Regions from separate parts of the Syntrophotalea acetylenivorans genome, predicted to be linked through region 1. Evidence: riboswitches for the same ligand, from Rfam matches in the RefSeq annotation. Region 1 holds a riboswitch; the other holds the start of a gene.

Region 1 (3,574 bases):
ATTTCCGTTTGCCCAAGGATTTGCTGGATAAATTGAAGAAACGCTTACTGGCACTGGGCGTTAAGTTTCGCCCCAACATGCTTGTCGGCCCCATTATTACTCTCGATGACCTGCTCAGCGATGCCTATTCCGCCGTGTTTGTCGGCACCGGGGTGTGGAACCCGCGCCCGTTGCGCATTAAAGGCGAAACTCTCGGCCATGTGCACTACGCTATCAACTACCTCAAAAGCCCTGAAGCCTATGAGCTTGGGAGGAAGGTTGTGGTAATTGGTGCGGGCAACGTAGCCATGGATGCCGCCCGAACCGCCCTGCGAAACGGTGCAACAGAGGTGAGTATACTGTATCGGCGGGGGTTGAATGCCATGTCTGCCACCCAGCATGAATATGACTACGCTCGTATAGAAGGCGTTTCATTCTCTTTCTTCCATGCCCCTGTGGAGATTACCGACAGCGGCGTGCAGTGCGTGCGAACCGAGTTTGTGGAAACTGAAGAAAACGGAAAGAGCCTTCGTACAGTTGAAGACTCTGGTGTGTTCATTTATGCCGATTCCGTCATTATTGCCGTGAGTCAGGCCCCCAGAAGCAATCTTAAGGGAATTGAAATCGGCAAAAGCGGACTGGTGATTACAGACGAAGTGGGTCGTACTACGCGCGAGGGCATTTTTGCTTCAGGTGATGTGGTGACAGGCGCAAAAACCGTTGCCGAGGCTGTGAGCTTGTCGAAAAAATCTGCGGCGGCAATAATGGAATATCTGGAGAGTAAAGCATAGCAAAACACTCGTCTCGAATAAGTTTCAATCATGCCTGTCTGCAACAGCGTTTCCTGTTGCAGACTCCCGTCGCCGATGCTGTCGCAGCGCAGTACCTGCCATTGTATTCTGGACAATCATCTGGTTGATTGAGTGTTTGGCGGATTGGTTCCGGACGGTCAGGAGGTCGCTAACCGATCGAGAAAGGCACTGATCAGGGGGGTGAACTTTTCCGGTTCGATCAGAAAAGAGTCGTGGCCGTAATCGGAATCGATCAGATGATATTCAACGGGTTTGTCGAGCTTTTTGAGCAGGGTCACCATCTCTTCGCTTTGCTGGGGCGGATAGAGCCAGTCGGAGCTGAAGGCGAACCACAGCGAGGGGCAATCGATCCGGGACAGAGCCTCTTCGCGATTGGCGAAATCCCAGGCCACATCGTAGAGGTCGAGAGCCTTGGCCAGGTAGAGAAAGGCGTTGGTGTCGAAACGGTCGATAAAGTTGCGCCCATTGTATTCGAGATAACGCTCCACCTCGAATTGGCCGAAAAAGTCGAACATGCCGTCCCTGGCTGAAAAACGCCGGCCGAACTTGAGGTTCATTGAGGCGTCGGACAAAAACGAGATGTGGCCGACGGCCCGGCCCAAAGCCAATCCCTCGGCTGGTGGATGCTCCGGCTTGTAATTCCCCTTTTTCCATAGCGGATCGTTAAAAATCGCCTGCCGGGCTAAAGCGTTGAGAGCGATGGCCATGGGCGAGGTGCGCCCGGTGCCGGCTATGGGGATGATGGAGCGCACTGTTTCGGGGTAGAGGACACCCCATTCCAGGGCCTGCATGGCCCCCATGCTGCCGCCGATGACGGTCAGCAAGGAGTCGAGGCCCAGATGGTCGATGAGCAGTTTCTGGGCGCGGACCATGTCGCGCACCATGATTACTGGAAAATTCAGCCGGTAGGGGCGGTTGGTGCGGGGGTTAATGCTGGTCGGCCCCGTTGAGCCGCCGCAGGAGCCGATAACGTTGCTGCAGACAATGAAATAGCGGTCGGTGTCGAGGACCTTGCCCGGCCCGATCATGTCGTCCCACCAGCCCGGTTTGCGGTCATCCGGGGTGTGTTTGCCGGCGGCGTGGGCGTCGCCCGTCCAGGCATGGGTGACCAAGATGGCGTTGGAACGGCTTGAATTGAGACAGCCGTAGGTCTCGTAAGCGAGGGTCAGGGGCGACCCGAGCAGGCGGCCGCTTTCCAAGGGCAACTCGACATCGAAGGTTGCGTATTCGGTTGTGACGATTCCTACCGACTGATCCAAGGCTTTATCGGTCTCCAAATAAATAAACGGCCCCTTTGCGCAATGCAGGAAGGGGCCGTTTATGTCTTGCATGAATACTATGCAGATCTCGGCTCCACCCTCATCTCTCCCCATGCGGGGCAGGAATTAGCACCTGGCATTCGCCTCCGGCGAATCGGTTGCTGTGGTTTCACAGGGCCTTCCCCTCCACCACTCTCGATAAAGATGTTGCTTGATATTAAATTGTTTGGTTCGTAACTCTAAAGGAGCCCCGGAAGAAAGTCAATCGCCTTTGCTTTGCCGGTATGGCAGGTTGGTGCTGTATCAAGGCAGGTCGAGGGGCTGCCCCTGGTCTGCCATTTCAACTAGACGGGCAAAGGTATAGCTGTCCAGGGTCTCAACCAGGCCGGCGCGGGCTTCTTGCCAGACCTTCTGCACTGAACAGTAGGCTTCCCGTTGGCAGGTCCCGGCTTCTTCGAGGCAGAGGTTGAGGTGGATATCCCCCTCCTCGGCCTTGATCACGTCGAGCAGGGTGATGCTGTCGGCGCTTTTGCTCAGGTAAAATCCGCCCCGCACGCCTCGGTGAGAGCCGACGATGCCGCTCTTGATCAACGGTTGCAGAATCTTGGTGAGAAAAGCCGGGGTGATCTCCTGTTCCCGGCAGATATCTTTTTTTAGTACGGTAGTGCCGGAAGGCTGCATCGCCATAAACATTACTGCACGAATGGCATATTCCGTCGCCCTTGTGATAACCACGAATCCTCCATAATCCTGCTTTTAATCGGTGACTTGTATGGTAAGCAATAACCTGCCGAGGCAATCTTTGTCAATGGCAAAGAAGGACAGGTCGGATAAAAGGCGCGATAAGGCTTGGTATGAATGTGAATTGTTGTGGGGGAGGAGGAGGTGTTTTGGTGGTCTGGGCTTGACAGGCGAGCATAAGGGCGACATATTTCGATAAATCACAAGGAAGGTGGCTGTATGGTTTGTTCGCAGGACAGTCCGCGGGTGGTTGGTCGCTTTGCACCGAGTCCCAGTGGGCCTCTTCATTTCGGTTCATTGGTGGCGGCAATCGGCAGCTACTGCCTGGCTCGTCAGAGTGGCGGATCCTGGCTGGTGCGTATCGAGGACCTTGATGCGCCGCGGGTGGTGGCGGGTGCTGCGGACCATATTTTACAGACTCTCGAAGCCTGTGGGCTGGAGTGGGACGGTCCGGTGCTTTATCAGAGCCGGCGGACCGATCGTTATCAGGCGGCTTTGGACCGTTTGCAGCAGAGTGGTTTGCTTTTTGCCTGTGGATGTTCTCGCAAGGAGGTGCTGGCCAGCGCTCCCCACGTTGGCGAGGAGGGTCCTGTTTATGCGGGTGTTTGCCGGGCCGGCTTGCCTGAAGGTCGTCGACCTCGCTCTTTGCGGATTCGCGTACCGCAGGAGCAGGTTTGTTTCGTTGACGGAGTGTTCGGTGCTCGGGAACAGCGGCTGGAAAGCGTGGTGGGGGATTTTGTCTTGCGCCGAGCGGACGGTTTGTTTGCCTATCAGTTGGCGGTG
Region 2 (3,574 bases), 840 kb from region 1:
TCAAGTGTAAGTCCGATCAGCACCTCACCTATTGCAATTGAGCAAGCAGTGATTTTTCTCTGCCTTACCCCTCGAGAGACTGCTCCAAATCCCGCCACAAATCCTCAACATCTTCGATACCCACGGACAGCCGCAACAGGCCTGCGGACAGACCAATGCTCGCCTTGACATCATCGGGCACGGCGGCGTGGGACATGGACCAGCAATGGGTGAGAATGGTTTCGACCCCCCCGAGACTCGGGGCGATGATAGGCAGGCGCACCCGTTTCAGCAGTCCGGCGACTCGGGCGGGTTCGCGCAAGATAAAGGACAGCACTGCGCCCGGCCCGGAAGATTGCGCGAAATGCCGCGCCCGGTGCGGAAAATCGGTCAGTCCCGGATAGAGAACCTGCTGGACAGCGGGGTGCTGGCTAAGCCGTTCGGCCAGCACCCCGGCACCGGCCTGGGCCGCTTCCAGGCGGATCTTGAGGGTCTTCATGCCTCGACTGAGCAGAAAAGCGTCAAAAGGTGCCAGTACGTTGCCGGCGGCATTCTGGTAATGTTTCAGGCGCCGGGCCAGATCGGCATCGGCGGTGACCGCCAGGCCGGCCAGCAGATCGGAATGCCCGCCGAGAAATTTGGTGGCGGAATGGACCACCACGTCAACGCCCAGTTCGAGAGGGCGCAGCAAGAGCGGCGTCATGAAGGTATTGTCGAGGATGGTCAGCAGGTTGTGATGCTGGGCCAATTCCACCATGGCCCGCAAACTGGTGATGCGGAACAGGGGATTGGAGGGCGTTTCGATGAAGATGGCCCGAGTCTCGGGGCGGATCGCCGCCGCAAACTTCGCGGCATCGGTGGTGTCGACAAAATCGACGGTGATGCCCTGCCGCGGCAGGACGGTACTCAGATAACGGTAACTCCCACCGTACAGATCCGATGAAGCCAGCAGATGGTCGCCGCTGTCGAGCAGGGCCAGCGCACCGGCAATCGCGGCCATACCCGAGGCATAGGCAAAGCCGGCCGTCCCGCCTTCCAGCAGGGCGATGGCATCTTCGACCTGCTCCCGGCTGGGATTGCCGCTGCGCGCATAATCGTAAGCCCCATCCCGGCCGCCATGCTGATGGTAGGTGGAGGCCGTATAGATGGGCACCGTCGCCGCGCCGGTAAAGGAATCTCGGTCCCGGCCCTGATGCACCAACAGGGTGGCGGGACGCAGGCCATCGGAATGGTTGCTTGAATAGTCAGTCATGTAGATACCTCGCCAAGAAAAAAATCTAACGCACTCACACTCAGCAATCAGCCTTCCAGCGCCTGGGCCAGGTCGGCAATAATGTCCTGAGGGTTTTCAATGCCGACCGACAACCTCAGCAGACTTTCACAGATGCCCAGCCTCAGTCTTTCAGGCTCGGGGATGTCGGCATGGGTCTGGACCGCCGGCAGGGTCATGAGGGATTCGACACCGCCCAAGCTCTCGGCAAAGCTGATCAACCGCAGTTTTTTGAGGACCTGGCGCGCGGTAGCTGGCGAATCGACCCGGAACGAGAGCATGCCACCAAAACCGCGCGTCTGCTCAAGGGACAAGGTATGGCCGGGATGGCCGGGCAGACCGGGATAATAAATCTCCTTCACCCGAGGATGCCCGTGCAGCCAATGTGCCACTTCCAGGGCATTCCGGCAGTGCCGCTCAAGGCGCAACGACAGAGTCTTGAGAGAGCGCAGCAACAGCCAGCAATCTTGGGGAGGGAGGATGGCCCCGGTGGAGTTCTGCAAAAAATAGAGCCGTTCGCCAAGTTCAGCGGTGCGGGCAATAAGCACTCCGGCACACAGATCGTTATGGCCACCAAAGTACTTGGTGGCTGAATAGACTACCACATCGGCACTGAACTCCAGGGGACGCTGCAACACCGGCGTCAGAAATGTGTTGTCAACGATGAACAGCAGGCCGTGGTTCTGGCAGAGTTCTCCCAAGGTTTGCAGATCGGCGACCCCCAGCAGGGGATTGCCGGGGGTTTCCACAAGCAGGGCGCGGCTCTGGGGCCGGATCGCCGCCGCCACCGCTGCCGCGTCGGTAGTATCCACATAACTAGCCATCACGCCGAGCTTGGCGAACACCTGGCCAAGAACCCGATATGTACCGCCGTACAGATCCCGGGAAACAACCAGGTGGTCACCGGCGGAAAAATGCAGAAACAGTGTGGTCAGGGCCGCCATGCCCGAGGCAAAAACCAGGCCGCGCGCTCCGCCTTCGAGGTCGGCCAGGGTTTCTTCCAGCACCTGGCGGGTAGGGTTGCCCGAGCGAGTGTAATCAAAGCCGGTGCTCTCCCCTACTCCCGGGTGCCGAAAGGTGGTGCTGGGATAGATCGGCAGGCTGATGCCGCCGGTATGAGTATCACGGCCGACTCCGCATTGCACCAGGCGGCTTTCCAGACTCAAATCCTGCTTGTTTTCTGTCATATTCTGCCCCTTTTTATTGCGCCGCATACAAAAAGCCCCTTCCTAAAATCACTGAGAAGGGGCTTCATCAAGACCAACCGTAAAAAGGAACGGTCCAGAGAAGCACCGTCCTCATCTTTCCCCCCAAACCCGCGGGGGCAGGAATTAGCACCTGACATTCGCACATCGCGAGCCGGTTGCTGTGGCATCATCGGGCCTGTCCCTCCGCCACTCTCCATAAAGACGCTGCTTGCTTTTACTATTCTTAAAAATCTATGCTGACCAACCCAGTTGTGTCAAGTATTTTTATCGGGCATCCAGTTAGTTTGTTTATCGTTTTCCTTGTTTTTCCTGGCGTCATCCCAACAAATCAGACCAAATATACTGCGAAAAAGCGCCTGTTGGGTATCATTCACCACAGGAGGGATTTTGCTTATGAAAAGGTCACGTTTTACCGATAGCCAGATTGCGTTTGCGCTTCTGCAGGCTGACATGACCTCCCCCCCCAAATAGGACGAGTCAAAACTGAAATTTTCGGGCAAAATGACCCTTTGGGAGAGGAGACGTTTTGCCATGAAGAAAACAAAATTCACCGATGAACAGATCGCGTTTGCGCTCAAGCAGGCAGAGCCAGGCACCAAGGTGGCTGAAGTTTGCCGGAAGATGGGTATCTCGGAAGCCACTTTCTACAGTTGGAAGAAGAAGTACGGCGGCCTTGGTGTCAGCGAACTGCGGCGGCTGAAGCAGCTTGAAGAAGAGAATCCGCAGCTCAAGAAGCTGGTAGCCGACCTGAGCCTCGACAAGCAGATGCTGCAGGATGTGCTGTCAAAAAAGTTCTAAAACCAGCCCAAAAGAGCCGCCAGGTGGATAGACTTGAACTGGCCTATCGTATTGGCAAACGCAGGGCCTGTGAGGTCGTGGGCCTGCAACGCTCGGTCTACTACTCGGTCTACTACTATAAATCGGTCAAGGATGATAGGGTTCTTCAGCAGCGTATCTGTGAGATTGCCGCGACCCGGATTCGTTACGGCTATTTGCGGATCCATGTGCTTTTAAGACGTGAGGGCTGGCACGTCAACCATAAGCGCGTCCATCGAATTTATTGTGAAGAAGGCCTGAACCTGCGACACAAAAGACCGAGGCGCCGCGTGGCGGCAGC

The links. Region 1 has a riboswitch for S-adenosylmethionine ahead of metX (homoserine O-acetyltransferase MetX). Riboswitches for the same ligand answer to the same signal wherever they lie in the genome.
Region 2: linked by a shared signal. The riboswitch ahead of A7E78_RS04550 (trans-sulfuration enzyme family protein) and the one ahead of metX (homoserine O-acetyltransferase MetX) in region 1 are both predicted to bind S-adenosylmethionine.

Annotation. Positions count from the first base shown of each region.
Region 1 is NZ_CP015519.1:1,829,959-1,833,532, reverse strand. Features, by position in the region: gene A7E78_RS08415 (NAD(P)-dependent oxidoreductase) at 1-770, shown strand, start outside; gene metX (homoserine O-acetyltransferase MetX) at 929-2,050, opposite strand; SAM riboswitch class I at 2,148-2,255, opposite strand; gene A7E78_RS08405 (RrF2 family transcriptional regulator) at 2,354-2,785, opposite strand; gene gluQRS (tRNA glutamyl-Q(34) synthetase GluQRS) at 3,011-3,574, shown strand, end outside.
Region 2 is NZ_CP015519.1:987,926-991,499, forward strand. Features, by position in the region: gene A7E78_RS04545 (trans-sulfuration enzyme family protein) at 65-1,231, opposite strand; gene A7E78_RS04550 (trans-sulfuration enzyme family protein) at 1,279-2,436, opposite strand; SAM riboswitch class I at 2,545-2,659, opposite strand; one part of gene A7E78_RS04565 (IS3 family transposase) at 2,989-3,244, shown strand; one part of gene A7E78_RS04565 (IS3 family transposase) at 3,244-3,574, shown strand, end outside.